DNA from 2 places in the Carnobacterium funditum DSM 5970 genome. Region 2 is predicted to be linked to the other one. Evidence: predicted binding sites of a transcription regulator. Region 2 holds the regulator's gene; the other holds the start of a gene.

Region 1 (4,409 bases), 800 kb from region 2:
CGGTAATGCCATAGAATAAACTTATTCAACCTGTGGATAAGTTTGTGGATAAACTTTTTTTTATTCTCTCTATACAAAAGGAACGTTTGTTCGTATAATGAGAGATGAAACTAAAGGAGGAGAAAAAATGAAATCTATTGGAAATGACTACAACGATCGTAAGATGGCAAAATGGCAAGGTTTTGTTTTATCTGATCATACTGAAATGATGCAGCAATGGAATCACAACAAAACTAAACTTAACTTACCAAAAGAAAAACAAACTCAAGAAGCTATTTCCGAACATCTTTATCAAGCTTTCTTGACAAAAAAACAAATTATTCTCCAGATGGAGTTTCTTTTAAATGGTCTCTATGAAAATGATCTTATTGGTATCATAGTTGGTCAGGAAGAAAATAAAACTTATCTTCAAACTCATTCTGAACTCCTCACTATCGACAGTACCTTAATTCGACATGCAGAAATAGGCAAATCAAAAAAGTGGTAGAGCTCTTATTCTTAACCTTTATGACCGCCAACCAATCCACTTCTTTTGATAGCCGTTGCACCAGAAGTTAAGCTACTAGCATGGACTAACGAGGTGTATCCGTATTTATGCCGAACTTGGTCAATGACTTGATCAATTTTTTCTTTTTGGATTGTTTGTTCAGCTGATTCAAATAGATCTAGCTGTAAATCCGTTTTATCGTGAATTTTTCCACAACTAATAGAAATTTGTCTTACTGGCTCTTGTTGGTAGTAGGTTCTAAATAAATGCAAACAAGTTTCGCTTATTTTTCGACTAGCAGCTGTTGGAAAAATTTTTAATTGATGACTGAAGCCTTTATCGATAATTTCTTTTGAGAATCCAATTGACAAATGAATGACTTCTGCCTCAACATGATGACTCCTCAGCCGAGCAGCCACTTCTTCCGCCATCTCTCTAATAACTACTTCAATCTCTGCTTGTTCGGTGTAATCTCGGTCCAAAATCTGACTTTTCCCATAAGATTTAGAGCGCGTCTGGTACTTTTCAGATAGAATACTTCGATCGATACCGTGCGCATGATAAAAAAGTTGTTCCCCAATTACCCCTTGAACTCGCTTCAAAGCAGAAACATTGTATTGTGACAGCTGATAAACAGAATCGATTCCTAATTTATACAAGTTTTTTGCCGTTTGACTACCTATCCCCCACATCTCTGTAATCGGATGAATACGCCAGATTGTCTTTGTAACATCCTCATAATGCCAAGCGGCTATAAAGTTAGGACTATCCTTTGCTTCATTATCTAATGCTAGTTTAGCCAATAAAGGATTGTCTCCTATACCGATTGCGGTTACTAAGTGCAACCTCTGCCAAATCGCTTGTTGAATCTTTACTGCAATTTCCTTCGTTGATCCAAAAAGCGCATGAGATGAGGTCACATCTAAAAATGATTCATCAATACTATAAATATGCAGGTCCTCACTTGAAATAAATTCTTGAAAGATATCATTTATCATCAAATTTACTTTTAAATATAAACTCATTCTTGGTTCAACTATCTGAATTTTGGAATCTTTTGGGATTTCATACCGTCTAGAGCCCGTTTTGATCCCATATTCTTCTTTTACTCTTGGAGAAGCAGCCAAAACCAGACCCCCTGCTTGATCTGGTTTACTCATGACTACTATATACGACTCTAATGGGTGAATGCCTCTTTTAACGGACTCAACAGACGCAAAAAAAGACTTTACATCAATACACAAAATATCTCGGCAAGGCTCCTTTGAATAATCCAATTGAATCATGTTAGCCGCTCCTTCTCCTTAATTAAATAAGTTGTTTCTCCCTTTGATTATACAAACATATGTTCGCTTAGTAAAGAAAATCTTATTAAATAAGTTTAAAATTATACGCACTTTTCATTTTAGAGGAGACTATCTATTGATAATTTTGTTGTTTTGATACTATTGAGTAGCTAGTTCTTATAATTTTTTAACTGTTACTCTTTTTTGCAATATCTTTGCTTCTTTGACACTAAAGGTTGTACTGTCATTATGCTGAACTTTACTGGCTGCACAAGCACTGGCAAAGGACAGACACTCCGTTAGTGGTCTATTCAATGACAACCCTGATAAAAAGGAACCAACAAAACAATCACCCGCTCCTGTATCATTGACTGCTACAACTTTAGGTGTTGTAACTTGATAAAAATTTCCCGCGTGGCTACAAATACTGCCCTCACTTCCTTGAGAAACGATAACATACTCAACTTTTTTAGCTAACTCTTTTAAATTATCTAACATCGTATTCTCTGAAGATAGAAGTTCTTGGATTTCAAAACGGTTAGGTTTAATAAAATTGACTTCCATATCCACTGCTTTTTTTAGTGCTTCTCCTGATAAATCACAAGCAATAAAACACCCTGTTTTTTTCAATAAATTTAATAATTCCTCTAAATCCTGTAGTTTATAACCTGGTGGTAAAGAACCCGCAATCAATACAATGTCACCTGTTCTCACTTTGCTCTCTATCTGCTCATTTAACAACTCTATATCATAATTTGTTATTTGAAATCCTCTTTCTGTGATTAAAATACTTCCACTAATTCCCGCCTCTAAAATAACATAACTTTCTCTCGTAGCTTTACCATAGACGTCAACTAGATTATGATTAATTCCTTTTTCTGATAGAATTTTTTCTAATTTCCTTTTATTTGTTGTTCCACAAAAACCGAGAGCTTGATTTTCCACATCTAATCGACTCATAGCATAAGAGCCGTGGTGTCCTTTTCCACCTAAATCATAAATGATTTCTTGAAGCCTATTATTTTTTCCCTTTATTAGTGTTCCTTCGAGAAATAGTAAACGGTCAATAGCTGGGTTTAATGTTATCGTGTAAATCATTTTCCCATCCCCTTTTTTTAAATTATTCTTTAAGTTATTGTATCACTTAAAGAGAAGGCTTACATCCATTAACCTTTGATGCACTATTGAAAAACACTACTATATGATTATTTGAGAAGCTGCCTTTACAACAGCTTCTCTTAGTTGCTTTGGTGAAAAATAGGCATCCATCATCTGAACACTTCTTTACGTATATACCAATATTTTAAAAAAGAAACAAATAGTTGACATATCGTCTAATTAATCATATTATTATCCTGTTACCAAAAATATAAATAAAAAATTATGTATAGACCAATATAACGATTTTTTTCGATACACAATAATCTTCTGATGGAATAGCTACGTTATTTTATTGCTGTTCGTTTATTGCTAGTCAAAAAATTATCTAAATAGAAAGAAGGATACGTTAATGTGTGGAATTGTAGGGTATATAGGCAATCAAGATGCTAAAAGTATTTTATTGCAAGGTTTAGAAAAGTTAGAATACCGAGGCTATGACTCTTCCGGTATTTTTGTCGTAGATGAAAATAAAAATGGTCATTTGTTTAAAGAAAAAGGAAGAATTGCTGATTTAAAAAAAATCATTGAAACAGATACATTCTGCACTGTAGGAATTGGTCATACTCGTTGGGCAACTCATGGTCGTCCAAGCGTCAAAAATGCTCATCCACATCAAGCGGCTAATCATCAGTTCACTCTAGTGCACAACGGTGTCATAGAAAATTTCCTAGAACTTAGAGAGACTTATTTATCAGACATTTCTTTGTCAAGCGATACGGATACTGAAATCATTGTTCAACTCATTGCTTATTTCGCTGAAAAAGAACAATCTAGTACTTTTGAAGCTTTTAAAAAAACCATTTCAAAATTAAAAGGTTCTTATGCGTTAGCTTTAATAGATATTAACCAGCCCGACATCATTTATGCAGCTAAAAATAAAAGTCCATTATTAGTTGGTAAAGGCGAAAGTTTTAATGCTGTTTGTAGTGATGCTATGGCGATGATTCAAGAAACAAATCAATTTGTTGAATTAATGGATGGTGAACTGGTTACTTTAACTAGAGATGAAGTCAAGATAGAAACTCAAGATGGAACTATTATTAATCGTGCACCTTATACAGCAGAAATAAATTTAAATGATTTAGATTTAGGAACTTATCCTTATTACATGGCAAAAGAAATAGACGAACAACCAGCTGTTCTTCGAAAAATTATCCAAGCTTATCAAAATGACTTAGGTCAGTTTCAATTGGATAAAGACATTATCACTAGCTTAAAAGATAGTGATCGAGTTTATATCATCGCGTGCGGAACTAGCTACAATGCGGGTTGGGCGGGAAAACATTTATTAGAAAATTTAGCGCATATTCCGACTGAGGTGCATTTATCTAGTGAATTTGGTCACAACATGCCTATTTTAACGAAAAAACCATTCTTTATCTTCTTATCACAAAGTGGTGAAACAGCTGATAGCAGACAAGTATTAGTTAAAATTAATGCGATGAATTTCCCTTCATTAACACTAACCAATGTAG
Region 2 (4,409 bases):
TTCCTTCATTTGGTGCGCCAAAACCGATAATTGTTTTTACTTCAATGATAGTAGGTTTTTTTGTTTCAGCTCTTGCAGCATTGATTGCCGCATTGATTTCTTCAATGTCATTACCATCTTTTACTAAGATATGTTGCCAATTGTAGGCTTCAAATCGTTGCCCAACATTTTCGGTAAATGCTTTCGATGTTGGTCCATCTAAAGAAATATCATTTGAATCATAAAGCATAATTAGTTTCCCAAGCTCTAAATGACCAGCCAAACTAGCTGCTTCAGATGAAACCCCTTCCATTAAATCTCCGTCTCCACACAATGCATATGTGTAATGATCCACAATTGTGTAATCTTTTTTATTATAAGTTGCTGCTAAATGTGTCTCTGCCATTGCCATACCTACTGCATTTGCAATACCTTGGCCTAATGGACCTGTTGTTGCTTCGACACCATCTGTTAAATGTACTTCTGGATGTCCAGGAGTTTTGCTATCCCATTGACGGAAATTTTTCAAGTCATCAATTGAAACATTGTAACCCGCAAGGTGTAATAAGCTATAAAGCATGATAGAGCCATGTCCTGCAGAAAGAACGAAGCGATCACGATTCACCCATTTTGAATTTTTAGGATTCACTTTTAAATGTTTAGCCCAAAGTGTATAAGCCATCGGAGCTGCTCCCATTGGTAATCCCGGGTGTCCAGAGTTGGCTTTTTGAACCCCATCCATACTTAGTGTTCTAATCGTGTTAATCGCTAATTGGTCAGTGTTGTCAAACAATTAAATCATCCTCTCAATTATGTTACTTTTATTTTACTGTTTTATAACATTCAAATCAACGTTTGAATGCAATTTATTAAAAATAATTTAATATCCGCTTTATTTTATCTTTAACGGTCATGAAGACCTTTTTCTTTTTGAATTTTTTTTAATTTATCTGGTGTTACGTCAGCCCCAGTTTCATCAACTACTTTTAATCCTTCAATGTGATTACGCATGCCACCTCTAAAGGCAGCTAGATAAGCTTCTCTTAGTTTTTTTTGTTCTGTTTGTTCCGATAAACTTAAGCCTTCATTTTTAGATTTTTTTGCTAGAACGTTAATTCTTGTTAATTTATCTTTAGATAACATTTCATTCACCTCATTATTTTCATTATTTGAATACTATACCAAAAAAAATTACTCTATGCATTAAAATCGTTTTTTACACTAGCGAACATTTGTTTGATTCAGAGGTTGATTTATGTTATTCTAAATAAGAAATAATAAAAGAATTGAGGTGCATCTATTTATGCGTAAAACACCAGAATCAAGACAAATCGAAGTTTTGCAATACATTCATGACCAAGTAAAATTAAAAGGTTACCCGCCAACAGTACGTGAAATTGGAACAGCTGTTTCACTATCTTCTACTTCAACTGTTCACGGCCATTTATCGCGGCTTGAAAAGAACGGCTTTATACAAAGAGACCCTAGTAAACCGCGTGCTATTGAATTAACCTCTAAAGGGCTAACAAAATTAGGCATTCAACTAGAACAAATCCCTTTATTGGGCACAGTAGCTGCTGGTGAACCCATTTTAGCAGTTGAAGAAGCTTCTGATTATTTTCCACTTCCTCCTAATTTAAGACAAGAAAGCAATACTCTTTTTATGTTGACAATCAGAGGTGAAAGCATGATTAATGCTGGTATCTTTGATGGTGATGAAGTGATTGTTCGCAAACAATCTAGCGCAAACAATGGCGATATTGTTATTGCATTAACAAACGAAGACGAAGCTACGTGCAAAAGATTTTACCGTGAAGACCGCTATTATCGTCTGCAACCAGAAAATGATTCTATGAGCGCTATTCTTTTAGATGAAGTTACTATTCTTGGTAAAGTAGTCAGTTTGTACCGTAGCCATATTTTTTAACCATACTTATTGTTTAATTTCAGAACAGAAATGATGCTATTTTTAACGTATCGATAGATAAAGTTTAGCTATAAAAAATGCACCTCTTTTATTTATGGAAAACAAACCATAGATAAAAGAGGTGTTTTTTTGTAACCATTAAAAAAATCAGCTATCTTTTGAGTCCTTTAGTCCGTTAAAAGAAATCTATTTAAGAACTTTTTAGTACTCCATTAACGCTAAAATATCATAACCTTCAATTTTATTGCGTCCTTTTAAATCACTTAACTCCACTAGAAAGGCTGTCCCAACAACTTCTCCACCTAATTGCTCAATAAGCTTGATAGTTGCTGCAATGGTACCACCTGTTGCTAGCAAGTCATCACAAACAAGTACTTTTTGGCCAGGTTTAATCGCATCTTTATGAATTTGTAAAACGTCATTGCCATATTCTAAACCATAACTAACTTCTACGGTATTACGCGGTAATTTACCTTTTTTCCGAGCAGGAGCAAATCCAATCCCTAATTCATAAGCTACTGGACAGCCCACGATAAAACCTCGTGCTTCTGGTCCTACAATCATATCTACGCATTTATCTTTTGCATATCTAACTATTTCATTTGTTGCAAATCGATAAGCTTCGCCATCGGCCATTAAAGGAGAAATATCACGAAAAATAATCCCTTCCTCTGGAAAATCAGGTACATCAGCTATATATTTTTTTAAATCCATTAATTTCTTCCTCCGTTTCGATTTTACAGTTCTTTCTCTAGCTGGATTTTCATCCATTTTTCAAGTTCTGCAAAGTGACTGTATATGAGAGCTTCTTCTGCAGCAAATTTTTCGAGCCGCTTTTGATAAACTTTTGTATCTATTAATTCTTTTTTTTCAATATTTGATACAATATTCATAATACCATCTTGTATTGTAACAAAACCTGCTTCAAAAAACACGGAGATTATAAAAATGAGCATATTTTCTTTTAGTTTTAAATGTCCGGATAAAATTTTCGTTTTATGTCTTACGTCAATATCCATATGCGATGCAATATATTTAAAAACATGTGAGAATTGTATCCGACTCGGTATGCCCTCTAAATATACACTTTCTTGATTAAAGAAACTTACATAGATGTTAGAAGGTTCACTATTTTGTAATAGCTCTCTTAATAATGTCAAGTTATCTGGACAATCGACTAAAATGAGTTTAGTTGTTTTCATTTCAAATTGCTTATTTTCTTTTTGGTTTGAAATCAAATGAGAATATCCAGTTACCGGTATTTTTTCTTGGTATTTATTATAATTCTTATCATTGAAAAAAACGTAGTCAGCACTAGGTAGTTGCCATATACTTGGTGAAACTTGGGTACTTCTTAAATCAAACAATTGCGTGCCTTTAACTACTAAGTCGTCTAACATCAGCTGAGGTTTCCTTAATCCATTCCATTCATTGATATTCAGTTTACCTGTTATTGAAATTTCTGCTTCAGCTCCAATATTCTCAGCCATGGATCCAAGATGAAAGCCAATTGCATCTAGAGTTGCTTTCTCTTCAATTAAATTAAGTTTTAAATGTGTTTTTTCGCTACCGATTCTTTTAATTTCTTGAACTCGTACTTGCTCAAATAGAAAAACAGGTTTTGGATTTTCTGTTCCGAATGGAGCTAATTTTTGTAGTTCTTCGATTGCCTTTATGCTCACATCAGAAATGTGTAGTTTTTCATCAACAAAACAGGCGTTTTCTAATTGATTGGGCCCTTCTTTTTGTTGCAAGAATGCATTCAATTCTGTTCTAAGGTTAGCTATGCTTTCAATTGGCAGAGTTAACCCGGCGGCCATTTGATGTCCTCCAAATTTCGTTATTAAATGATCAGTATCTTCTAAAGCATGAAACAAATGATACGTTGACGTACTCCTACCAGAACCTTTTGCATATCCTTTTTCATGATCAATGTTAAGAACAATAGCTGGTTTTCCAGTTGTTGCTACTATTTTACTAGCAACAATTCCTAATACACCCTCGTGCCATCCTTGTTTTGCTAAAATATAAATGCCTTGGTCAGAATCTTCTTCTACCATTTCTAATGCTTCAGCAGTTATTCTCTTGACAATCGACTGTCTTTCACTATTTTTTACGTTTACCATTTCTGATAAGCGTACGGCTTCTTCATCATCAAAAGTAGTCAACAATTCAACGGCAGGCGCAGCATCTCCTAAACGTCCAACAGCATTCAAACGTGGAGCTAAGGCGAAACCAATCGTTTCTTCATCTGCTTCATTTTGCTTGATACTTGCAACTTTACATAAAGCAATTAATCCTATTCTTTGTGATTCTTTCAATACAGCTAAGCCTTGCTTTACTAAAGCACGGTTTTCACCCGTTAAGCTGACTAAATCAGCAATTGTTCCTATAGCTACTAAATCAAGCATCTCTAAAGGTATTTCTCCTAGTAAGGCAGTAGCTAATTTGAAAGCCACACCTACTCCTGCTAAATTTTTGAAAGGATATTGGCCATTTGGAT

Evidence for each region. Region 2 encodes LexA, which represses DNA repair genes until DNA is damaged. Its sites were predicted from a motif close to CNAACANNTGTTNG; they were not measured.
Region 1: the regulator LexA is predicted to act here: its motif matches at 1,826-1,839, upstream of BR44_RS06150 (Y-family DNA polymerase).

What each region holds. Positions count from the first base shown of each region.
Region 1 is NZ_JQLL01000001.1:1,331,816-1,336,224, forward strand. Features, by position in the region: gene BR44_RS06145 (hypothetical protein) at 128-487, shown strand; gene BR44_RS06150 (Y-family DNA polymerase) at 499-1,773, opposite strand; gene BR44_RS06155 (1-phosphofructokinase family hexose kinase) at 1,951-2,871, opposite strand; gene glmS (glutamine--fructose-6-phosphate transaminase (isomerizing)) at 3,284-4,409, shown strand, end outside.
Region 2 is NZ_JQLL01000001.1:526,864-531,272, forward strand. Features, by position in the region: gene tkt (transketolase) at 1-772, opposite strand, end outside; gene BR44_RS02295 (DUF896 family protein) at 883-1,122, opposite strand; gene lexA (transcriptional repressor LexA) at 1,283-1,906, shown strand; gene BR44_RS02305 (adenine phosphoribosyltransferase) at 2,108-2,620, opposite strand; gene recJ (single-stranded-DNA-specific exonuclease RecJ) at 2,644-4,409, opposite strand, start outside.